Regions from separate parts of the Nonomuraea sp. IBHARD001 genome, predicted to be linked through region 2. Evidence: riboswitches for the same ligand, from Rfam matches in the RefSeq annotation. Region 2 holds a riboswitch; the other holds the start of a gene.
What was found. Region 2 has a riboswitch for S-adenosylmethionine ahead of thrC (threonine synthase). Riboswitches for the same ligand answer to the same signal wherever they lie in the genome.
Positions count from the first base shown of each region.

Region 1 (12,040 bases), 410 kb from region 2:
GCGCCAACGCCGACGCCGTCAGGGTCGCCGCGGCCTGGCGCGCGGCAGCGCTGAGCAGGGCCGCCGCCGTCCCCGCTGATTCTGCCTTGTCCAGCGGCGCCTTTGGGAAGGGGCACATGAGCCAGCCAGTCGTGCAGCGTGCGGAGTCCGGGACTCCTCAGCGCGGTCAGGAGGAGGGCGCATGAGCGTCGACACGGCCGCGATCGAGACGATCAACCAGTCGTTCTACACGGCGATCGAGAACGGCGACCTCGATCGCATGACCGAGATCTGGGCCGAGGACTCGGCCGACGGCCAGGTGAGCTGCGTGCACCCCGGCTGGTCGCTGCTGGCCGGGCGCGGCGAGGTGCTGCGCTCGTGGGCGCTCATCATGGCCAACACCACCTACATCCAGTTCGTGCTGACCGACGTGCAGACCCAGGTGCTCGGCGATGCCGCCGTCCTCACCTGTGTGGAGAACATCCTGACCGCGGGCGACGAGGGCGACTCCAGCTTCGCCGCGGGCAAGGTCGTGGCCAGCAACGTCTACATCCGCACCGGCACCGGCTGGCGGCTGTGGATGCACCACGGCTCCCCGGTCCTGCAGGGCGAGGACGACGACGAGGAGGAGGGCGACCTTGACCGCTGACCGGATCACGCTCAAGGGCCTGCGCGTCAGGGGCAGACACGGCGTCCTGGCCGCCGAGCGGGAGCTCGGCCAGGAGTTCGTGCTGGACGTCACGCTCTTCCTCGACACCGCACCGGCCGCGGCGGGCGACGACCTGACCAGGACCGTGCACTATGGCGAGCTGGCCGAGGCGCTGGCGAAGGTCGTCGAGGGCGAGCCGGTCGACCTCATCGAGACGCTGGCCCAGCGCCTGGCCGACGTCTGCCTGGCGAGCGACCTCGTGCACGAGGCCGAGGTCAGTGTGCACAAGCCGAGCGCCCCCATCCCGCTGCCCTTCGACGATGTGATCGTCACCATTCGCCGGAGCCGCGCATGACCTGTCGTGTACGGGTAGGTCCCCGGCACACGAGAGATCGCACGAGGACCGGAAACCAGGCATCGACAAGCCCGTTTCCGAGGGGAGCGTCGCTATGAAGGTCGTCATCGCCCTGGGCTCCAACATGGGCCGCCGTCTCGACACGCTCCAGCAGGCCATCGACGCGCTGTTCGACGCGCCAGGGCTGGAGTTCACCGCCGTGTCGCCCGTCTACGAGACCGACCCGGTGGGCGGCCCCGAGCAGGGCGCCTACCTCAATGCCGTCGTGCTGGCCGAGACCACCCTCGACCCCCGCACGCTGCTGGACCGCACCCAGGGTGTGGAGAACTCACTCGGCAGGGTGCGTTCCGAGCGCTGGGGCCCGCGCACGATCGACGTCGACCTCATCCTGGTCGGCGACACCGTCTCGGACGACCCCGAGCTCACCCTGCCGCACCCGAGGGCACACGAGCGCGCCTTCGTGCTCGTGCCGTGGGTGCTGCTCGACCCGGTGGCCGTCATCCCCGGCCACGGCCAGATCGCCCAGATCCTGCCCGGCCTCGACCAGCAGGGTGTGCGGCTGCGCACCGATCGCACGCTCCAGGGGCCGTCGTGAAGCCGACACGTGTCGCGCCGCTCGCCGTCATCGTCGTCGTCGTGGCGCTGCTCACCTGGATGATCGTGCGCATGTTCTACGCCACGCTGCCGATGGTGCCGTGGACGGCCATCCCCACGGTGTTGCTGCTGGCGGTCGGCGAGGCCTACACCGGCTCGATGACCAGGGCCAGGATCGCCCGCAAGCCCGACACCAAGCCCGTCGAGCCGCTGGCCGTCGCCAGGCTGGCGGCCCTGGCCAAGGCGTCGGCCTACGCGGGGGCGATCTTCGCGGGCCTGTTCGGCGGCTTCACCCTGCACACGGTGCAACTGCTCGACCGCGAGCGGCCGCGCGAGGACTTCTTCATCGCCACCGGCTCCTTCCTGGCGTTCGTGGTCCTCATCGCGGCGGCCCTCTATCTGGAGTACTGCTGCCGCGCGCCCAAGGACCCGAGCGAGCCCGAGCGGCCGTAGCGGCCGTTCAGCGCGTCGTGCGCCTGCCGAACAGCCAGATGACCGGCAGGGTGCACAGCAGCGGCCCGAGGATGGCCAGAGGGCGCTCCAGCCACCACACGAGGTCCGGCGGCACCTCCTGCCCCAGGTGCCCGAACAGCCACCAGCCGAGCGCCAGCGCGATGGCCATGCCGGTGGTGTGGAAGAGGAACAACGGCAGGGCGAATCGGTTGATGACCTCGTTGACCCGGCTCCAGCGCGGACGCTCCAGCAGGCGTTCCATGGCCGGGCGCAGCACCTCCACCAGCCCGATCTGGAAGATGAGCAGCGCCACGATGACGAAGGTCGGCGGCGCCATGTTGGACAGCTTGTCGCCGGGCACGCCGACCATCGAGCCGGGATACAGCCCGGAGTAGACCAGCCCGACCAGGGCGAACAGCCCGGTCCACAGCACGGCGAAGTCGTAGCGCCGTGGCAGTGCGACCACCCGGTCGTAGAAGAACCCGGCCTGGTGGGCCAGCCCCCAGACGAACAGCATGTTCAGCCAGGCGATCCACTCCACCCCGTAGCGCAGCCGTACCACGTCGACCACGAGCGCGGCGCCGCCGAGCCAGATGAGGGTCAGCACGTCGTAGCGCCGATGCAGCCAGAGCGAGATCGGCAGCAGCGCGATGAGGACCAGGTAGACGCCGAGGAACCACAGCGGGCTGAGCACGAGCAGCACCACGCGCCAGACCCACTCGATCCGGAACATCAGCGTGATCGTCACGCCGATCGCGATCCACACGCCCGACAGCGTCAGCGCGGGCACGGCCAGCGCCTTGATCCGGCGCAGCACGAACGCGCCGATGCCGACCCCGCGGGCCTGGGCGCGCTGCCACGACAGCAGGTGGACGTGCCCGCCGACATAGAAGAACAGCGGCAGCACCTGCAGCAGCCAGGTGAGGATCCACAGGCCCGAGGTGAAGCCGAGCGGACTGGTCGGGGACGGCCCTTCGGGACCCCACTGCAGGATGGTGAACGCCCAGTGCCACACCACCACGACGATCAGGCTGAGGGCGCGCAGCCAGTCGACGTACTTGTCGCGCTCGGTCTTCACTTGTCGATGTCGCCGACCACGAAGAACATCGAACCGAGGATCGCCACCATGTCGGCGACCAGATTGCCTGGCAACATTTCGCGTAGCACCTGCACATTGTTGTACGAGGCCGAGCGCAACTTCATGCGCCACGGCGTCTTGTCGCCCTTGGAGACCAGGTAATAGCCGTTGATGCCGAGCGGGTTCTCGGTCCAGGCGTAGGTGTGGCCCTCCGGGACCTTCAGCACCTTGGGCAGTCGCTGGTTGATCGGCCCCTGGGGCAGCTCGCGCAGCCGCTCGACGCAGATCTCGGCGAGGTCGAGCGAGACCTTGACCTGTTCGAGCAGCACCTCGAACCTGGCCAGGCAGTCGCCTTCGGTCCGGGTGACGACCTTGACGGGCAGCTCGGCGTAGGCCAGGTACGGCTCGTCGCGGCGCAGGTCGAAGTCGACGCCGGAGGCTCTGGCGATGGGGCCGCTGACGCCGTACTGCAGGATGGTGTCGCGGTGCAGGACGCCCACGCCTCTGGTCCTGGCCAGGAAGATCTCGTTGCCGAGGAGCAGGTTCTCGATGTCGGGCAGGCGGCGGCGTACCTCGGTGAGGGTGTCGGCGACGCGGCCGAGCCAGCCCGCCGGCAGTTCCTCCTTGAGCCCGCCGACCCGGTTGAACATGTAGTGCATGCGCCCGCCGGAGATCTCCTCCATCACGGCCTGGACCCGCTCGCGCTCGTTGAAGGAGTAGAACAGCGGGGTGATGGCGCCGAGCTCCAGCGGATAGGAGCCGAGGAACATCAGGTGGTTGAGCACCCGGTTGAGCTCGGCCAGCAGCGTGCGCGCCCACACGGCCCTGACCGGCACCTCCATGCCGAGCAGCCGTTCGACGGCCAGCACGACGCCGAGTTCGTTGGCGAAGCCCGACAGCCAGTCGTGCCGGTTGGCCAGCATGATGATCTGGCGGTAGTCGCGGACCTCGAACAGCTTCTCCGCGCCCCTGTGCATGTAGCCGATGATCGGCTCGGCCGCGCTGATGCGTTCGCCGTCGAGCGTGATGCGCAGGCGCAGCACCCCGTGTGTCGACGGGTGCTGCGGGCCGATGTTGAGGATCATGTCCTCGGTGGCGAGCTCCTTGTCGGCGTGCGTGCCGACCAGTGCGGCACCGGCGCCGATTCCGACCACCCGTTCTGTCATACCCGCCATGCTGCCACCGGCGGTGGACGGGGGCCAGCACGGTCAATGGTCAAGGAACGGTATGAAACCGCATCTTCGCAGGTGAAGCGGGGAGAAATGTCGTGAATGGGGGGAGTTTCAGGATGAAGCGAGTCACCTTTGATATCGCCGCCCTGATCGCTCGTGTCACCATCGGCGTGATCTTCGTCGCGCACGGATGGAAGAAGTGGGACGCGGGCCTGGACGCGACGACGACGATGTTCACCCAGGCGGGAGTGCCGCAACCACAGCTGGCCGCCACCTTCACCTCGCTGGCCGAGATGGTGGGAGGCGCCTTCCTGATCCTCGGCCTGCTGGTCAGGCTGGCCGCGCTGGCGCTGCTGGTGGTCTCGGTCGGCGCGATCGTGTACGTGCACGGGATGAACGGGGTGTTCGTCACCGACAACGGCTGGGAGCTCGTGGGCTCGCTCGCCGCCGCCTGCGTGCTGTTCCTGGCGCTCGGCGGAGGCAGGATCGGCATCGACGGCATCTTCGCCGCCATGTTCGGCAGGCGCGCCGAGCGCCGGGCGGCCGAACAGCAGGCCGAGGTACGGCGTGCCGCACCCGAACCGCCGTCCGGCGTCACGGTCATCACACCCGACCCGGCGGCGGCTCCCGAACTGCCGCTGCCCAAGCAGGGCAGGCAGGCCCAGGTCATGGACGACCCCACCGCGCCGCAGCCCGCCGTACCCGGGCCGAGGGCCACCTCCGGCGGGCAGGAGTGGAGCGAGGAGGACCTCAGGGACATCGACGCCCTCTTCGCCGACCAGCACAAGCAGGAACCGCGCACGTAGCGGCGGCGGCTCAGCGCGAGGTCAGCTCGCGCAGGGCCGTCACCAGGCGGTCGACGTGCTCCTGCGTGGAGCCGAGCCCGATGGAGGCGCGCACGGCCGATGCGGTGCCGTCCTCGCAGCCGCCGTCGGAGGCGTCCAGCAGGTACCTGACGAAGGGGTGGGCGCAGAACTTCCCGTCACGCACGCCGATGCCGTACTCCGACGACAGCGCCTCGGCCACCTCGCGTGCGGTGAAGCCGTCGACGACGAACGAGACGATGCCCACCCTCGGGTGCTCGGGGCCCCACAGCGACAGCTCGTGCACCGCCGGGATGTCGGCCAGGCCCGCGCGCAGTCTGGCGATCAGGCGCTCCTCCTCGCGGACGAGGGCGTTCCAGCCGGTCGCCGACAGCGCGTCGCAGGCGGCGGCCAGTGCGATGGCGCCCAGCACGTTCGGCGTGCCCGCCTCGTGCAGCTGCTCGGCGTCCTGCACCCATTCCACGCCCTCGTCGGTGACCGCCTTGGTGGCGCCGCCGCCCCGCAGGTACGGCTCGGAGTCGGCCAGCCAGTCCCGCCTGCCGATCAGCACGCCCGCACCGAAGGGCGCGTACAGCTTGTGCCCGGAGAAGGCCACGTAGTCGAGGTCGAGCGCGGTCAGGTTCAGCCTGCGGTGCGGGACGAGCTGGGCGGCGTCGACGAGGATGCGGGCGCCGTGCCGATGCGCGATGTGGGCCAGCGCGGCGATCGGCCACAGCTCGCCCGTGACGTTGGAGGCGGCGGTCACGACCAGCAGCTTGGGCCCCTCGACGGCGGCCAGCGCCTCGTCGACGGCGCGCACGGCCTCGCCGGGGAAGGCCGGAGGCGCGAGACGCACGGCATCGGGCCAGGGCAGCAGCGAGGCGTGGTGCTCGGTGTCGAAGACGACGACGGTCGTGCCTTCGGGCAGGCACGAGGCGAGCAGGTTGGTGGCGTCGGTGGTGTTGCGCGTGAACACGACGGCGTCGTCGGGCCTGGCCCCGGCGAAAGCGCGCACGGTGTGCCTGGCCTGCTCGTAGCGTGCGGTCGTGAGCTGCGAGGCGTAACCGGCGCCGCGGTGGACGCTGGAGTAGGCCGGGAGCGCCGAGGCCACGGCCGCGCTCACCGGCTCGAGACACGGCGCGCTCGCCGCGTAGTCGAGGTTGGCGTAGGAGACCAGCCGGCCCCCCTTGACCGGCACCTCTAGATCGGCCCCGAGCACGGCGGGCAGCGCCCGGGCGTCGGGCACGTCGGCCACGACGGACGTCTGGGCGGGTGACGTCTGGGCGGGTACGGAGCCGTTGAAGATCGTCAGAGTGGACACGCCAGGCCTCCAGAAGGTCATCGGACCTCGGCCGTGGCGATGTCGGCTGGCCCGCGCTTGCCTGCCACACCTCGTGACAGGCCAGGTCCTCACCCGGGGCACCCCGCCGCGAGCGCGAGGGTTGCCGGCCAGCAAGCCGGGGCTGTGTGCTGGCACTCATGACCTACAGCCCGAACTATAACCGACGCTTGGCCCGATTCCGCAAGTCCAGATGTGATCATGAGATCGGCGAACTTCTGCAAACCTTCGCTCGTTAAGGCATGTCATGGACTGGCTGACCGACCCGCAAATCTGGATCGGCTTCCTCACACTGGTCTCGCTGGAGATCGTGCTGGGAATCGACAACATCATCTTCATCTCGATCCTGGCGGGAAAGCTCCCGCCCGAACAGCGAGACCGGGCCCGCGTGCTCGGTCTGGCCGCCGCCCTGATCAGCCGCCTGGCTCTGCTGTTCGCCCTGAGCTGGGTGGTCAAACTCACCGCGCCGCTGTTCGTGGTGCTCGGGCAGGAGATATCGGGCCGGGATCTCATCCTGCTGTTCGGCGGTCTGTTCCTGCTGGCCAAGAGCGTGCTGGAGATCGGCTCCGCGATGGAGCACAAGGAGCACGGGTCGAAGAAGAACGGCAAGCCCGTGTCCTTCACCTCGGTGATCCTGCAGATCATGGTGCTCGACATCGTGTTCTCGCTCGACTCGGTGATCACCGCGGTCGGCATGGTGGACGAGCTCGGTGTGATGATCGCGGCCGTGATCGTGTCGGTGCTGGTCATGCTCTTCGCCTCGGGGCCGATCTCGCGCTTCGTGGACAAGCACCCGAGCATCAAGATGCTGGCGCTGTCGTTCCTCATCCTCATCGGCGTGGTGCTCATCGCCGAGGGCCTCGGGCAGCACATCTCCAAGGGCTACATCTACTTCGCCATGGCGTTCTCGCTGGCTGTGGAGCTGCTCAACATCAGGGTGCGCAGCCGGGCCAAGGCGGTCGAAAGTCAGAGCACGGAGTCGGCCGACTAGCATGAAGTGGTGCGCTTTGATCCCTGGAATCCGGATTTCGTAGCCAGCCCGTACGCCGCATACGCCGAGTTGCGGCAGCAGGCGCCGGTCAGCTTCTTCGAGCCGACGGGCCAGTGGCTGGTGGCCAGGCACGCCGATGTCAACGCGTTGCTGCGCGATCGGCGGCTCGGCCGTTCCTATCTGCACGTCGCCTCGCACGAGGAGTTCGGGCAGCAGGGCGAGCCCGAGTTCCAGGAGCCGTTCTGGCGGGTGGTCAGGGCCGGCATGCTCGACGTCGAGCCGCCGGTCCACACCCGCCTGCGCAGGCTGGTCTCCAAGGCGTTCACACCGCGCATGGTGGAGTCGCTGCGCCCGAGGGTGCACGAGATGGCCGAGAGCCTGGTCGACGCCTTCGTGGCCAAGGGAGGCGGCGACCTGATCTCCGAGGTGGCCGAGCCGCTGCCGGTGACGGTGATCGCCGAGATGCTGGGCGTGCCCGAGTCCGACAGGCACCTGCTGCGGCCGTGGTCGGCCGACATCTGCGGCATGTACGAGCTCAAGCCCTCCGAGCAGACCCAGCACACCGCCGTGCGCGCCGCACAGGAGTTCTCCGACTACCTCAAGGTGCTGGCCAGGGAGCGGGCCAAGAACCCGGGCGACGACCTGATCAGCCTGCTGGCCCAGGTCGCCGACGAGGGCGACAGGCTGACCGAGGACGAGCTGGTCGGCACCTGCGTGCTGCTGCTCAACGCCGGGCACGAGGCCACGGTCAATGTGACCGGCAACGGCTGGTGGTCGCTGTTCCGCAATCCGGAGGAGCTGGCCAGGCTGCGCGCCGACCACTCGCTGCTCCCGACCGCGATCGAGGAGCTGATGCGCTGGGACACCCCGCTGCAGATGTTCGAGCGTTGGGTGCTGGAGGACATCGAGGTCGGCGGGGTGGCCATCCCCAAGGGCGTCGAGGTCGCGCTGCTGTTCGGCTCGGCCAACCGCGATCCCGAGGTGTTCGACGAGCCCGACAGGCTGGACGTGGGCCGGGTGGACAACCCGCACATCTCCTTCGGGGCGGGCATCCACTTCTGTCTCGGCGCGCCGCTGGCCAGGGTGGAGCTGGTGGAGTCGTTCGGCGCCCTGCTGCGCAAGGCGCCGAACATGGAGCTGCTCGCCGAGCCGGTGTGGAATCCCGGCTATGTCATCCGAGGGCTCCGCTCCCTGGACGTCGCCATCTGATCAGCCGGGTTGCGCGTGGGCGATCCGCGCGATCAACGGTTGCAGCATCCTGGCCGCGAGCGGTCCGAACGCGGCCAGGATCAGCACGTACGCCGCCGCGAGCGGTCCCAGGTCGGGATGCGCACCGGCGGCCACGGCGAGACCGGCGATGACGATGTTGAACTCGCCCCTGGGTATCAGCCCGATGCCCGCCCGTACCCGGCCCGCCCTGGCTATTCCCGCCCTCTTCGCCGCGAAGGCGCCCGTCAGCAGCTTGGTGACGATGCCGATCACCGCGAGCAGTGCGGCGAGCCCGGCGACCTGCCCGAGTTTGGACGGGTCGGTCTGCAGACCGAAGAAGACGAAGAACACCGCGGCGAACAGATCGCGCAGCGGCATCAGCAGGGCACGCGCCTCGTGTGCGAGCTCACCGGACAGGGCGATGCCCACGAGGAAGGCCCCGACGGCGGCCGAGACCTGCAACTGCTGGGCGATGCCCGCCACCAGCAGCGCCAGGCCGACGACCTTGAGCAGCAGCACCTCGTTGTTCGGACTGGCCACGAAGGCCTCGATGAACCGCCCGAAGCGCAACGCCACCACGAGGACGATGGTGACGGTCGCCAGTGCGATGCCGACGGTGACGGCGCCGCTGACGAAGCCGACCCCGGCCAGCATCGCGGTCAGCACCGGCAGGTAGACCGCCATCGCCAGGTCCTCGAAGACCAGCAGTGACAGCACGACGGGCGTCTCGCGGTTACCGATCCAGCCGAGGTCGGACAGCACCTTGGCGGTGATGCCGGACGATGTCATGTACGTGACGCCACCCATGGCGACGGCCGCGACGGGCCCCCAGCCGAGTGCCAGCGCCACGATCACGCCGGGCGCCGCGTTGAGCACCATGTCGACCAGACCGGCCACGGCACTGCCCTTGAGGCTGCCGACCAGTTCACTGGCGTTGTACTCGAGTCCGAGCGTCAGCAGCAGCAGGATGACGCCGAGCTCCGCGCCTACCGCGATGAAGTCCTCGCTGGTGGCCAGGGGGAGGATGCCGCCGGTCCCGAAGGCGAGACCGGCGACGAGGTAGAGGGGGATGGGGGAGATTCCGAAGCGCAGCGCGAGCGCTCCGAGCACGCCAAGGGCGAGAATGACCCCGCCGAGTTCGAGAAAGAGAATCGCCGTATGCACTAGCCGTCCGTGAGAATGTCGGCGGCGCCGGTGGTCGTCTGCTGGTCGCCGACGACGACCACGACGTCGCCTGGGGCGAAGACGAAGTCAGGTGTGGGACTGGCGTGCACCTGACCCGCGCGGACCACCGCGACCACCGACGCTCCCGTCCGCGTACGGATCCTGGCGTCACCCATGGGCCTGCCCGCGTACGGCGAGCCGGGCGCGATCGGGATCTGGAGGCTCTCCAGGCCCTCGACCTCGCGATGCAGGGCGTTGAGCCGCTGCACGATGCGAGGAGCGCCGAGGAGTTCGACGAGGGCGTCGGCCTCCTCGTCATTGAGCTTGACGGCCTCGCACGCGCGGTCGGGGTCGGACTTGTCATAGATGACGAGGTCACGACGGCCCGTGCGGTGCGACACGATCGCGATGCGGCGTCCCGACTGGGTGGTGAACTCGTGTTTGAGCCCTATTCCCGGCAGGGTGGTCTGTTCGATCTCCACAACTAATAACGTAGCTGGTTTAACCACCCAAAGCTGCCCAGGCCGGACGAGTCAATCAGTTCCGCCTCCTCGGAGGCACGAGCGAGGGCACGCAGGTAGCCGCGTGGATCGGTGCCCGCCCGCTCGATCGGCGGTCTCGCGCCCAGCAGGCCGAGTGCGCGCAGCGCCGCCCGCTGCGTGGTCAGCTCGCTCGTCGCGGCCCCCGCGCGCAGGCCCGCCTCGGCGCAGGCGTCGAGCGCCACGTGCGCGGTGATGTCGCAGGAGCCGTCGGGGATCGGCTTGACCAGGGAGCCGTCGCGATACCCGGTGAGCGATCCGTACGGCGGGCGGTCCTCCACAGGGTGTGCATAGTCCACGGCCACGGCCCTGCCTCTGGTCAGCCGCTGGAGGACCGCGGCCCACGCGGCGTCACGGGTACGGCCGATCTCGGCGCGGGTGCCGACGCGGGGATGCGGCCACCACCGGCGCAACCAGCGCACGTCCTCGGCGCAGGGCGGCGGGCCGAGCCGCTCGGCCCCGGTCCCGGTGTGCACCTCGATCAGCCGAGGCCCTTCGGAGGTCAGCTCGGCCACGTCGAGCGGCACGTTGTCCAGCCACTCGTTGGCCACGGCCAGCCCCGTGACGCCCGATGGCAGGTCGTGCCGCCAGCCGATCGCGGCGGGCAGGTGGGCCGGCCTGGGCGACAGGTCGACGGCGGTGACGCGCAGCCTGGCCCGCAGGCCGGGGGAGGCGGCGGCCAGCACGTGGGTGACGAGCGCGCCCTCGCCCGCGCCGATGTCGACCAGGTCGAGCACCGCCGGGCCGCCGAGCTCCTCGTCGACCTGGCGCAGCAGCGTGTGCACGGCGTCGGCGAACGCGGTGGAGGCGCTGACCGAGGTGCGGAAGTGGCCCGACGGGCGCTGGGTGAGGTAGAAGCCGGCCTCGCCGTAGAGCGCGTGTTCCATGGCGGCACGCCAGCTGAGCCACATGCATGGGAACGGTATCTCATGACACGCTGAGTGATGTCGTTACTACGTATTGTGATTCTTTTGCGCTAGCGTTACTCGCAGCCACCCGGTGCACCCGCCCCGGCCCGTCCCCCATCGGGCGCGGTTCGGTCGCCGGAGGCCCTGGAGCAGCCGAACCCCGAAAGGAACCCCAGTGTTGAAGAAGACCCTCGTCCTGGCCGGCATCGTCGCCATGGCGGCCCTGGCCACACCCGCGCACGCCGACATCACCAGCGGCAAGAGCGGCGTGGTGTCCGGCAACCAGATCTTCGCCCCGATCTCGATCCCGGTGAACGTCTGCGGCAACGCCATCGGCATCCTCGGCACGGCCATCGCCGGTTGCCAGGGTGGCGCCTCGGTCGAGGTCGAGCGGCACTGACCCGGCGAGCATGACATGAGCCCACCCGGGTCCTTCGGGGCGGCGGAGCCCCTGGCGGGCCCGGATGGGCGGGAAAAGCGTGGCCGGTCAGTCGGCGGTTGGCCGGCCGAGTGAGGTGCGCGGGCGTCGGGTCCACTTCGGGCTCGGCGCCCGTTCGTCTCCCCTCTTGCGTTCCTCCGACAGGGGGTTATGTCATTTGTATGCCCGTGTCCGATATGTCGTGACCTCAACATGCGGCAAAACCCCGGTCACGCTGGATCTCCGAGTCGCCCGTTACTCTGACGGCAGTGCCACCTGGGTCGGAGGAATCGGGGCGTCATGGACGTAGGTGATCGGCCGGCACGGCTGTCCGTAGGCGTGCTCGGTGCCGGCAAGGTCGGATCGGTGCTCGGCGCCGCACTCACGCA
Region 1 covers NZ_JBWBBW010000002.1:8,796,333-8,808,372, reverse strand. Annotated here, with positions in the region: gene folP (dihydropteroate synthase) at 1-185, shown strand, start outside; gene ACTWNK_RS41500 (nuclear transport factor 2 family protein) at 182-628, shown strand; gene folB (dihydroneopterin aldolase) at 618-983, shown strand; gene folK (2-amino-4-hydroxy-6-hydroxymethyldihydropteridine diphosphokinase) at 1,078-1,578, shown strand; gene ACTWNK_RS41485 (DUF3180 domain-containing protein) at 1,575-2,030, shown strand; gene ACTWNK_RS41480 (acyltransferase family protein) at 2,038-3,108, opposite strand; gene ACTWNK_RS41475 (NADH-quinone oxidoreductase subunit D) at 3,105-4,274, opposite strand; gene ACTWNK_RS41470 (DoxX family protein) at 4,397-5,086, shown strand; gene ACTWNK_RS41465 (aminotransferase class V-fold PLP-dependent enzyme) at 5,097-6,404, opposite strand; SAM riboswitch class IV at 6,453-6,568, opposite strand; gene ACTWNK_RS41460 (TerC family protein) at 6,670-7,413, shown strand; gene ACTWNK_RS41455 (cytochrome P450) at 7,423-8,622, shown strand; gene ACTWNK_RS41450 (cation:proton antiporter) at 8,623-9,786, opposite strand; gene ACTWNK_RS41445 (cation:proton antiporter regulatory subunit) at 9,786-10,268, opposite strand; gene ACTWNK_RS41440 (SAM-dependent methyltransferase) at 10,271-11,212, opposite strand; gene ACTWNK_RS41435 (chaplin family protein) at 11,409-11,633, shown strand; gene ACTWNK_RS41430 (Rossmann-like and DUF2520 domain-containing protein) at 11,952-12,040, shown strand, end outside.
Region 1: linked by a shared signal. The riboswitch ahead of ACTWNK_RS41465 (aminotransferase class V-fold PLP-dependent enzyme) and the one ahead of thrC (threonine synthase) in region 2 are both predicted to bind S-adenosylmethionine.

Region 2 (12,040 bases):
GTGGTCAGCAGGACGCGTCCTCGCCAGGGCGCGGCGGCGGCGCGCAGGGCGGGATCGTCGGCCAGGTCGAGCAGCACGCCCCTGCCGGGGTGCAGCAGCTCGGCCAGCCGCCGCTCGCCCTGCGCCGTCACCAGATCGCGATCGGCGGCGAAGCCGAGCGTGCCGGGATAGGTGATGTCGACGCCGGACAGCATCCGCGACAGATAGGTGTTGACCTGCTCAAGCCCCATCAGGTCGGTGAACAGCTCGCGCAGCGCGTCCACCGACGGGTCCGGGGCGGCCAGTGCGGTCTGCGCCCTGACGTTCCACAGCACGCGCTCGGCGACCGGGTGCCGCTCGGCGTGGTAGGTGTCGAGCAGCCCTTCGGGCGCACGGCCCGCGACGGTGGCGGCGAGCTTCCAGCCGAGGTTCATCGCGTCCTGCAGTCCGGTGTTGACGCCCTGCCCACCCCAGGGGAAGTGCACGTGCGCGGCGTCGCCCGCCAGCAGGACACGGCCGGCCCGGTAGTGCCTGGCCTGCAGGTTGGCATCGCCGAACCTGGTCAGCCAGCGCGCCTGCCGCATCGGGATCGGCTGTCCGGCGATGTGCTCGGCCTTGGCCCTGAGCTCCTCCAGTGTGAGCGGGGCCCGCCTGTCGGGATGCGGTCCGGTGAACTCGTAGGTGATGATCCGGCTGAGCCCCGCCGGGTTGAGGAATGTCATGATCCAGCCGCGTGGCGTGCGATGCCAGCCCGTCGGCGCCTCGTGCGGCCGTTCCAGCACGACGTCGCCCATGGAGGCGGCGATGGTGGGCCCGTGCCCGTCGAAGGCGATCCCGGCCGCCTTCCTGACCACACTGTGCGCGCCGTCGGCCCCGACCACGTAGGAGGCCGTGATCGGCGTGGGGCCCGCCAGCCGTACGTGGTCGTCGTGCTGGGTCAGGCCGGTGACCTCGTGGCCGCGCAGCACGGTCGCGCCGAGGTGGGCGGCCAGTTCGGCGAACACGTGCTCGGCCCAGGCCTGGGGTGAGGAGACGATCGCCGGGCCCTCCTCGACGACCACGCCGAGGTCGAGTTCGAACAGGCCGGAGAAGTGGAAGGCGAAGCCGCCGACGCCCGCCCTGTCGCCGTTGACGGCCTCAAGCAGCCCCCTGCGCTCCAGCGACTGGGCGGTACGCGCGTGCAGGGTGCCCGCCTTCGACCGGCCCGTCGGCTCGGCCAGGGCTTCGAGCACGACCGTCCTGACCCCCTGCAGGGCCAGCTCGTAGGCCGTCAGCATGCCGACCGGACCGCCGCCCACCACCGCCACGTCATAGTGCATGGTTCGATAGTACGGGATATACGTACGACGACGGCAAAGAAAGGGCCGGTCCCGCGAAGGGACCGGCCACTTCAGAGATGGACTTAGAAGTCCATGTCACCGCCGCCCGGCATCGCCGGAGCAGCACCAGCCTTCTCGGGCTTCTCAGCGATGACGGCCTCGGTGGTGAGGAAGAGCGCCGCGATGGAAGCGGCGTTCTGCAGCGCGGAGCGCGTCACCTTGGCCGGGTCGATGATGCCCGAGTCGAACATGTTGACGTACTCGCCGGTGGCGGCGTTGAGGCCCTCGCCGGGGGTCAGGTTGCGCACCTTCTCCACGACGACACCACCTTCGAGGCCGGCGTTGATCGCGATCTGCTTCAGCGGCTCCTCAAGAGCCTTCTTCACGATCGCGGCACCGGTAGCCTCGTCGCCCGACAGCTCCAGCTTGTCGAACGCCTTGGCGCCCGCCTGCAGCAGCGCCACGCCACCGCCGGGGACGATGCCCTCCTCGACGGCCGCCTTCGCGTTGCGAACGGCGTCCTCGATGCGGTGCTTGCGCTCCTTGAGCTCGACCTCGGTCGCGGCGCCGGCCTTGATGACGGCGACGCCACCGGCGAGCTTGGCCAGGCGCTCCTGGAGCTTCTCGCGGTCGTAGTCGGAGTCGGTGCGGTCGATCTCGGCGCGGATCTCGTTGACCCGGCCCGCGATCTGCTCGGCGTCACCGGCGCCGTCGACGATGGTGGTCTCGTCCTTGGTCACCACGACCTTGCGGGCGCGGCCCAGCAGGTCGAGGGTGGCGGTCTCGAGCTTGAGGCCGACCTCCTCGGAGATGACCTGACCACCGGCGAGGATGGCGATGTCGTTGAGCATGGCCTTGCGGCGGTCACCGAAGCCGGGAGCCTTCACCGCGACCGAGCGGAACAGGCCACGGATCTTGTTGACGACCAGGGTGGCCAGGGCCTCGCCCTCGACGTCCTCGGCGATGATGACCAGCGGCTTGCCGGCCTGCACGACCTTGTCGAGCAGCGGCAGCAGGTCCTTGTTGGCCGAGATCTTGGAGTTGACGATGAGGATGTAGGGGTCCTCGAACACCGCCTCCATGCGCTCGGGGTCGGTCACGAAGTAACCGGAGTTGTAGCCCTTGTCGAAGCGCATGCCCTCGGTGAGCTCGAGCTCGAGACCGAAGGTGTTGCTCTCCTCGACGGTGATGACGCCTTCCTTGCCGACCTTGTCCATCGCCTCGGCGATGAGCGCCCCGATCTCGGGGTCGGCGGCGGAGATGGAGGCGGTCGAAGCGATCTGCTCCTTGGTCTCCACGTCCTTGGCGAGCTTGGAGAGCTCCTCGCTGACGCGCTCGACGGCGGCCTCGATGCCCTTCTTCAGCGACATCGGGTTGGCGCCGGCGGCAACGTTGCGCAGACCCTCGCGAACCAGGGCCTGGGCGAGCACGGTGGCGGTGGTGGTGCCGTCACCCGCGACGTCGTCCGTCTTCTTGGCGACTTCCTTGACCAGCTCGGCGCCGATCTTCTCCCACGGGTCCTCGAGCTCGATCTCCTTGGCGATGGACACACCATCGTTGGTGATCGTGGGAGCGCCCCACTTCTTCTCCAGCACGACGTTGCGGCCCTTGGGACCGAGCGTCACCTTGACGGCGTCGGCGAGCTGGTTCATACCGCGCTCGAGACCGCGCCGCGCGTCCTCGTCAAACGCGATCATCTTGGCTGCCATAAGGCTAGACCTCCCAGATAACAGGGTGGCTTGCAGCGGATCGAGCCGACGCCCGCGACGGCATGGTGGGCCCGCACATCCGTTCGGCAGGCCCCATCGCCTCGATCCCCGTGTTGGCACTCGCCTGTAGAGAGTGCCAACGAACTGTTTAGCACTCTACCTGGTCGAGTGCAAGCCAGCGACCTGTCACCCCAGGTCAGATGGAGGCCGGGCAGACCAGACATTTGGGTCGTGACGCACACGCGGGCCCGATCCCCAGGGGACCGGGCCCGAGCACTAGAGCTGACAAGGAACACATGAGCCGATCAGGACCGGATACGGATCGACACGGACTGCGTTGCCGTGTGAGCCGCCGATGCCGGCCTGACGGATGCTCAGACCGCCCTGACGGATTCCGCCTGGGGGCCCTTCTGGCCCTGCGTGATCTCGAACTCGACCCGCTGGCCCTGCTCGAGAGCGCGGTAGCCGTCCATCATGATTGCTGAGTAATGGACGAAAACATCCTTACCACCGTCTACCGCAATGAAGCCGTATCCCTTGTCCGCGTTGAACCATTTGACGGTGCCCTGCGCCACTTTCCGACTCCTCTTACTGGGCTCCGAACCCCGCCCATTCCTCCGCGAGATCCGCGATCGTCCCGACTTATGGGGAAATCGCCAAGACGATCGTCCTCGACCATACCTGTGGCATGCCGTAGGGCAACAGAGTCAACAAGAAAACTACTTCTCCAGACATTTCCTTTGGTCTTTTGGTTAGTTCAAAATAAAACACTTCAGCGCCAGAAAACACAGAAGACCTCACCGGCTACACGGCGAGGTCTTCCAGGTCGGATCAGTGGGGAGGGCCGGCCGCACGCGACCGGAGCACCTCGGCGTCAGCCGCCCGCGACCGCGGGAATGATGGAAATCTGCACGTTGTCCGGCGTCGCGGTCTCCAGACCGTCGGCGAAACGGACATCCTCATCCCCGACGTAGACGTTGACAAAACGACGGATCTTGCCCGATTCATCCAGAATGCGGGCGCCGATCCCCGGGTAGTCGACGTCGAGCTTGCGCAGAACCTCGCTCAGCGTCGCGCCCTCGCCGCTCACCTCGGAGCTGCCATCGGTGTAGGTGCGCAGAATGGTGGGGATCCGCACGGAAACGCTCATGATTGTTACTCCTAAGGTTCTACAGAGGTCTTACAGAGCGGCGCGGAAGGCGTCGAGCGAGGGCCTGATCACCGCGCTGGGACCCGCGGAGACCGCGTCGAGCGTCTTGAGCCCGTCGCCGGTGTTGAGCACGACGGTCTCGGCGTCGGGGTCGAGCTGACCGGTCTCGACCAGCTTCTTCAGCACGCCGACCGTCACACCGCCCGCCGTCTCGGCGAAGATGCCCTCGGTGGTGGCCAGCAGCCTGATCGCCTCGACGACCTCGGCGTCGCTCACGTCCTCGACCGCACCGCCGGTGCGCCTGGCGATGTCGAGCACGTAAGGCCCGTCGGCCGGGTTGCCGATGGCCAGCGACTTGGCGATCGTGTCCGGCTTGACCGGCTGCACCACGTCGTGCCCGGCCTTGTACGCGGTGGCGACCGGCGAGCACCCGGTGGCCTGGGCCGCATAGATCTTGTACGGCTTGTCGTCGACCAGACCGAGCGCGATGAGCTCCTTGAACGCCTTGTCGATCTTCGTCAGCTGCGAGCCTGACGCCACCGGAATAACGATCTGGTCCGGGATGCGCCATCCGAGCTGCTCGGCGATCTCGTAGGCCAGCGTCTTGGACCCCTCGGCGTAGTACGGCCTGAGGTTGACGTTGACGAAGCCCCACTTGTCGCCCAGCGGGTCGCCGATCAGCTCCGAGCAGAAGCGGTTGACCTCGTCGTAGGTGCCGTCGATGCCGACGAGCTTGCCGCCGAACACGCGGGCCATGGTGATCTTGGCCTCTTCGAGGTCGGCGGGGATGAACACGCACGACTCGAGCCCGGCGCGGGCGGCCGCGGCGGTCACGGCTCCGGCCAGGTTGCCGGTGGACGAGCACGACAGCGTGTGGAAGCCGAAGTTGCGCGCCGCCTCGACGGCGATGGCGACCACGCGGTCCTTGAAGGAGTGGGTGGGGTTGCCCGAGTCGTCCTTGACGTGCAGCGAGCGAAGGCCGAGCGCGCGGGCCAGGTTGTCGGCCTTGACGAGCTTGGTCCAGCCGGGGTTCATGTTGGGCTTGGTCGCCACGTCGACGGGGACGGGCAGCAGCGAACGGTATCGCCAGATGTTGGCCGGTCCCGACTCGATCTGGGAGCGGGTCACGTCACCGAAGGAGTAGGCCACCTCGAGTGGCCCGAAACACTCCAGACAGGCGAAGCTCGGACCGAGGTCGTAGCGCGTGCCGCATTCGCGACAGGAGAGCGCGGCGGCGGGGCCGAAGTCGACCGTGGTGGGGGCTGACGTGGTTGCGAGCGCCATGGAAGCGAGGCCTTTCCCTCATCTTCGCCTGCGACCACCCTGATCACAGGCCGGAATTGGCACCTCGTCCCGGTCGGCCTCGTCACGTCACGAGATCAGTCCGGGAGGTTGCCGGGGCTTCGCAGGGCCGGTCCCTCCACCCCTCTGGATGAGCAATATGAAGTTGTCGAGCTGTCCAGCACTCTACCTGGCCGAACCCGTGAACTGACCATGCGTCTCACTGCATGAGACAAGTCATCTCATTGATAGGCCTCGCCGAGCGCCTGCTGCACGTACTTGCGTGCTTGGTGGATGCGCGACTTCGCCGTGCCGAGCGGGATTCCGAGCTGTTCGGCGACCTCGTTGTAGTCCAGTTGCACGATGTCGCGCAGCACCAGGGCCTGGGCCAGATCGGGCTTGTCGGCCTCCAGCGCCTCCATCACGTCGAGCAGGTCGAGCCGCGATCCGGCGATCACACTGACCCGCCTCGGGTCCGGCTTCTGCTGCAGGACGTCGTCCGAGGACTGCTCGGCCGCGCGCCGCTTGAGCGTGCGGTAGGTGGTGCGCGCGCAGTTGGCCGTCACGATGTGCAGCCAGGTGCTGAACCTGGCCCGCCCCTCGAACCGCGCGATGTTGCGCGCGACGGCCAGCAGCGTGTCCTGGCAGGCCTCCTCGGCGTCCTGCTGGTAGGGCAGGATGCGCGCGCAGTGCCGCAGCACGTCGGGTTCGATCCTCCGCAGCAGCTCGCCGAGCGCCCGGTGGTCGCCACCGGCGGCTGTGCGGGCGAGTTCCTCGGTTAGCTCATCAAGCGCCATAGCTGGGATCCTATGGTCGGGGGTCATGATTGGTTAACCTTCGTCAAAGGTGTGGTCCATGAACAGCGTGCTCGTCGCCTCCAACCGGGGCCCGGTCTCCTTCACCGTCTCCGACGAGGGCGAGCTGACCATGAGACGCGGCGCGGGCGGCCTGGTCTCCGCGCTGTCGGGCGTCGCCGGGCGCGACGGCGTGCTGTGGATCTGCGCCGCGCTCTCCGACGGCGACCGCGTCGCCGTACGGCAGGCCGAGGGTGGGCGGCTGGACGAGGCGGGATACGACACGGGGCCGCTGCGCATGCTGGACATCCCGCCCACGACCTTTCACCGGGCCTACAACGCCGTGGCCAACTCCACCCTGTGGTTCGTCAACCACCTGCTCTACGACATCCCCAACGCGCCGCACTTCGATGCGCGTTTCCGGCGTGAATGGGAGTCATACCGCGACTACAACGGCGCCTTCGCACTGGCGCTGGCCGAGGAGGCGGGGCACGGGGCGCGGGTCATGGTGCAGGACTACCACCTGACGCTGACCCCGGCGATGGTGCGCACCGAGCGGCCCGACCTTCGCATCGCGCACTTCTCGCACACGCCGTGGGCCCCGCCCGAGTACTTCTCGCTGCTGCCCGACGACGTGGCACGCGAGGTGCTCGAAGGCGTGCTGGGCGCCGACCACGCGGGTTTCCTCACCGCGCGCTGGGCGGGCGCCTTCATGGACTGCTGCGCCGCCCTGCTCGGCGCCCGGGTCGACAAGGTCGACGGCACCGTCACGCACGAGGGCCGCACGACGCGTGTCGGCGTGCACGCCCTGGGCGTCGACGGAGACGCGCTGAGCGAGCGGGCCGCCGAGCCGGACGTGGAGCTGCACGTGAGCGCGCTGCGCGAGCAGGTGGGCGAGCGCAGGCTGATCGTGCGCATCGACAGGACCGAGCTGTCGAAGAACATCGTGCGCGGCCTGGCCGCCTATCGCGAGTTCCTCGCCTCGCATCCGGAGTGGCACGGCAAGGTGGTGCATCTGGCCTTCGCCTACCCCTCGCGCCACGACCTGCCCGAGTACCGCGAGTACACCGCCGCCGTGCAGCGCTGCGCCAAGGAGATCGAGGACGAGTTCGCCACCGAGGACTGGACCCCGCTGCACCTGAACGTGCACGACGACTACCCGCGCTCGCTGGCCGCCTACCGCCTGGCCGACGTGCTGCTGGTCAATCCGATCCGCGACGGGATGAACCTGGTCGCCAAGGAGGGGCCGATCCTGTCGCCCGAGTGCGCCCTGGTGCTCTCCCGCGAGGCGGGCGCGGCGGCCGAGCTCGGTCCGCACGCGCTGGTGGTCAACCCCTACGACGTGTGCGAGACGGCGCTGGCGCTGCACGAGGCGCTGACGATGCCGAGGGCCGAGCGGGCACGCCGGGGGGCGGCGTTGCGGGCGGCTGCGACGGCGCTGCCGCCGCGACGGTGGCTGGCCGAGCAGCTTTCCGCCCTGAATGATACTTTTTAGGGGGAATTTTACCGAAGGGTGGCCGGGTGAGCGCGATCCAGACACTCCGCCTCACCCGCGATCGGCCCACCTGGCTGATCTACCTCCAGCTGTCCTGCTTCGCCACCTACATCTACGGCCTGAGCGCCGCCGTACCCCTGATCAGGATCGAGCAGGGCCTGACGAAGGCCGTGGCGGGCCTGCACGGCACCGCGATGGCCGTCGGGGCCGTCGCCGCCGGGCTCGCGCTGCCGTACCTCACCAGGAGGTTCGGGCGCAGGGTGACGATCTGGCTGGGGCTGGCCGGGATGTGCGCGGGGATGGGGCTCGTGCTGGTCCCCGGGCTGCCCGCGACCCTGCTCGGGTACGGCCTGGCCAGCGGGTTCGGGTCGGCCGCGCTCTACGCGATGATGGCGGCGCTGAGCGACCTGCACGGGCCCGCCGGACCGGCCGCGATCAGCGAGGCCAACGCCGTGGGCGTCACCGTCGGGGTGGCCGCCTCCTTCCTGCTCAGCGCCGCCGCCTCCAGCGCGCTCGGCTGGCGTGCCGCACTCCTGCTCACCCCCGTCGGCGTCGTCGCCCTGGCCCTGGCGATGGGCAGGGTGGCGCTGCCCGTCGCCGTCGAACCCGCGCCCTCACCCGGCGGCCCCACACCCTCCGGCGGGTACGGCTGGCGCTTCCATGTCGCCGGTGGCGTGCTGTTCGCCATCGTGGCGCTGGAGTTCTGCTTCAACCTGTGGGCGGCCGAGCTGTTCGCCGCCCGCACGGGGCTGAGCGCGGCCACGGCGGCGACCGGGCTGACGGCGTTCACGGCGGGGATGGCGGCGGGCAGGTTCGGCGGGGCCAGACTGGCCCTGCGGATGCGGCCGGCGCCGCTGCTCATCGGCGCGCTGGCGGTGACCGGCGTGGGGTGGGCGGTGTTCTGGACGGCCGTGCACCCCGTGCTCGGCTACGCCGGGCTGGTCGTCAGCGGGATCGGCGTGGCACTGCACTTCCCGCTGGCCCTGTCCGGCGTGATCGCGAACTCGGGGGGCAGGCCCGACCGCGCCTCGGCCGCCTCCTCGCTCTGGGCGGGCGCGGCGATGGCGATCGGGCCCTTCCTGCTCGGCGCGCTGGCCGACGGGTTCGGCACGCACACGGCGTTCCTCATCATCCCCGTCATCATCGCCCTGGCCGTGGGCGGCGTGCTCAGCGCCAGACGGCCGTCCTGAGCACCTTCGCCAGGCCCGGCGTGTTCCACTGGTCGACCACGAGGACCTTGCTGACGGGCAGGAACCACTCCCGCTGGGTGAAGCCGCCCGACTTGCGGCCGTTCGCCATCGACATGCACACGCCCTTCCAGGCCCGGTAGTCCGCCGTGTGCCCGGCGCCGAACGCACGGTGGCCCTTGGCGATCCGGCCGTCGAAGGTCTGGCCGAGCCTGCGGTTGGTCGGGCACGGCTGCACATCGCTGGCCGGGTAGTACGGCCTGGACGGTTCGTATGCGGTGAAGCCCTCGTGGCCGGTCCTGATGGCCTTGGGGCCGAACACCCAGAAGCTGTCGCAGTGCGGCTGGAAGAAGTTCTTCGACTTCGGCTTGGCGCAGGCGCCCGTCGTGACGCGGATCCAGTCGGTGCCGCGCCCGCTGACCTGCCACGAGGCGGGCAGGTTCAGCACCAGCCCCTTCCTGACCTCCAGGGGCCTGGTGGCCGAGGCGTCGGCGGAGGCGGGAGCGGCGAAGGCGGACACGGTCAGCGCGGCGGCTGCGGCGATAGCGGTGATCGTCATGCGGCGACGGTAACGGGCGCCGCTTGCAACCTGCTTCACCGCCGCCGAAGGGCCTCGGCCAGGCCGTCGAGCAGCTCCACGACCCCGTCGGGCCCGCGCACCACGAGGTCGGCCCGCTTGGCCAGCTCGCCCACCTCATCCGACGAGCTGCACACGGTCAGCCCCCCGATCCCGGAGGCGCGCAACGACTCGACCGCGTCGAAGGCGGGCAGGTCGCCGAGGTCGTCCCCGGCGAACAGCACCGACCTCCCGCCGCGTGCCGAGACGAAGCCGGTCAGCGCCACGCCCTTGTCCATGCCAGGAGGGCGCAGCTCGATGACGTAGCGACCGGGCTCGACCAGCAGGCCCTCGCGGGCGGCGAGCTCGGTCAGCGGTTCCTTGAGCCGGTCGAAGGCGGCTGCCGGGTCGGCGGCCCTGCGTGTGTGCACGGCCAGGGCGTTGCCCTTGTCCTCGACGAAGACGCCGGGCCCGAGGTCGCTCCGTGACAGCTCGGCCCGCACCTCGATCACACCGGGATGCGGGGGCGGCGCGGTCAGCGTGCCCGCCTCCCAGCGCTCGGCGCCGTAGTGGCCGAGCACCACGAGGCCGGGGACGTCGGCCAGGCCTGGCCCGCCCGGCGCGGCGCCGTACTCGACGGCGGTCGCGGCGGGGCGGCCGGTGACGATGACGACGGCGCCGACGAGGGAGCCGAGTGCGACCAGGGCGGCGGGCGCGGCCGGATGGATGCGCGCGGACCCGGGGTCGGCGACGATCGGCGCCAGTGTGCCGTCGAAGTCGAGCCCGACGATCGCGCCCGCGGGGTCGGCCAGGATCATGTCCAGGCCGGCCCTTCCCGCACCGGTGACAGGCGTATGCAGGCTCAAGGACGCATCCCCAGCTTGCGGGCGGCACGCTCGCGCTGGCGGGTGGCGCGCAGTCTGCGCAACCTCTTGACCAGCATCGGGTCCACTTCGAGTGCTTCCGGTCTGTCGATCAGCTCGCCGAGCAGCTGATAATAACGGGTCGCGGAGAATCCGAAACTCTCACGGATGGCCTGCTCCTTGGCGCCCGCGTAGCGCCACCACTGGCGCTCGAAGGCGAGGAGCTCCGTCTCTCTCGCGGTGAGGGGATGAGCGGTCCGGGCGGCTTCGTCGGGGTCCTGGGCAGCACTGTCACCGCTGACCGGTGCAGTGTCCATGGTCTTCCTCCTCAGCTCCGGCGCGCGACGCCTCGTCACGCGCACGCGGCCCGAAGCCATCGTAATGTGCCTTGTGCGGGTGTTCACGGCGGATGCTGAGACGTACAGTCACCTGATGTGACCCCAGTCATCACGCTAATCACCGACTACGGGCTGGACGACGGGTTCGTGGCAGCATGCCACGGCGTGATCGCGGGCCTCGCCCCCTCCGCGCGTGTCATCGACGTCAGCCACCAGGTCCCTTCGGGCGACGTACGGCGCGGCGCGGCGATCCTGGCGCAGACGATCCCCTACCTGCCCCGCGGCGTGCACATCGGCGCCGTGGACCCCGGCGCGGGCACCAGGCGCAGGGCGGTGGTCGTCCTGGCGGGCGGCCGGGTGTTCGTCGGGCCCGACAACGGCCTGCTGTCGTGGGCCGTGCACGCCTGTGGGGGCCCGGACGCCGCCTACGAGATCCTCAACGAGGAGTTCTTTCTCACACCCGTCTCGCCCACCTTCCACGGCCGCGACGTCTATTCGCCGGTGGCCGCGCGCCTGGCGACCGGGTGCAAGCCGCAGGACGTGGGCCCCGAGCTTCCGCTCGAACGGCTGGTCTCGCTCCCGGCCCCGACCTCGACGGTGCGCGAGGGCGTGATCGAGGGCGAGGTGCTCTCGGTCGACGGGTTCGGCAACATCCAGCTGTCGATCGCCACGGCCGATCTGGCCGCGCTCGGCGTCAGGGCGGGCGACAAGCTGGACGTCTGGCTGGGGCGGCGCAGGCTGTCGTTGCCGTTCAGGCAGACGTTCGCGGCGGTGCCGCCCGGCGATCTGGTGGTGTTCACCGACTCGGCCGGGCTGATCGCCATCGCGGTCAACTCGGGCGACGCGGCCCAGCGGCTGGGACTGCCTCCCGGGGCGCACGTGCGGCTGTCGCCGGTGCTTTAGAACTGGACTAATGAGGCGCATGCTTCACAAAGGTTGATTACCCCGCGTATCGGTCTGTTTACCGAAGCGTCGGATTGGGTGGGCAGTCGCGTGCCAGAATGCACCGACCCGAGCGTCCCTCCCCCCTTCATGAGGCCGACGTGATCCGACTGTCCCTGGCATTCGCCGGAATACTCGCCTTCGGGCCGCTGGTCTGGCCAACCAGCGATCCGTCCCTACCCGACCGATGGCGGTCCTGGCCGGTGAGCCAGGTGTTCCCCGCCGAGCTCCCCGGCAGCAGCCCGTCAGGAGCGCACGTCAGCTACCTCCTGGAAGGCGTCGCCCCCGAGGCGCCGTGCGCCCTCGCCCTGCAGCCCAAGGCGGCGGCGAGGCTGCCCGGCTGTATGACCGCCCTGCGCGCCACCTACACCGACAGCACGCGCACGTTCGTCGCGACGGCCGCCATCGCCGTACTGTCGCGCCCGCG
Region 2 covers NZ_JBWBBW010000002.1:8,381,668-8,393,707, forward strand. Annotated here, with positions in the region: gene ACTWNK_RS39765 (FAD-dependent oxidoreductase) at 1-1,298, opposite strand, end outside; gene groL (chaperonin GroEL) at 1,382-3,007, opposite strand; gene ACTWNK_RS39775 (cold-shock protein) at 3,382-3,582, opposite strand; gene ACTWNK_RS39780 (MoaD/ThiS family protein) at 3,882-4,157, opposite strand; gene thrC (threonine synthase) at 4,188-5,441, opposite strand; SAM riboswitch class I at 5,457-5,596, opposite strand; gene ACTWNK_RS39790 (RNA polymerase sigma factor) at 5,681-6,235, opposite strand; gene ACTWNK_RS39795 (alpha,alpha-trehalose-phosphate synthase (UDP-forming)) at 6,294-7,727, shown strand; gene ACTWNK_RS39800 (MFS transporter) at 7,754-8,917, shown strand; gene ACTWNK_RS39805 (hypothetical protein) at 8,895-9,473, opposite strand; gene otsB (trehalose-phosphatase) at 9,509-10,336, opposite strand; gene ACTWNK_RS39815 (DUF3263 domain-containing protein) at 10,333-10,650, opposite strand; gene ACTWNK_RS39820 (SAM hydrolase/SAM-dependent halogenase family protein) at 10,768-11,574, shown strand; gene ACTWNK_RS39825 (hypothetical protein) at 11,715-12,040, shown strand, end outside.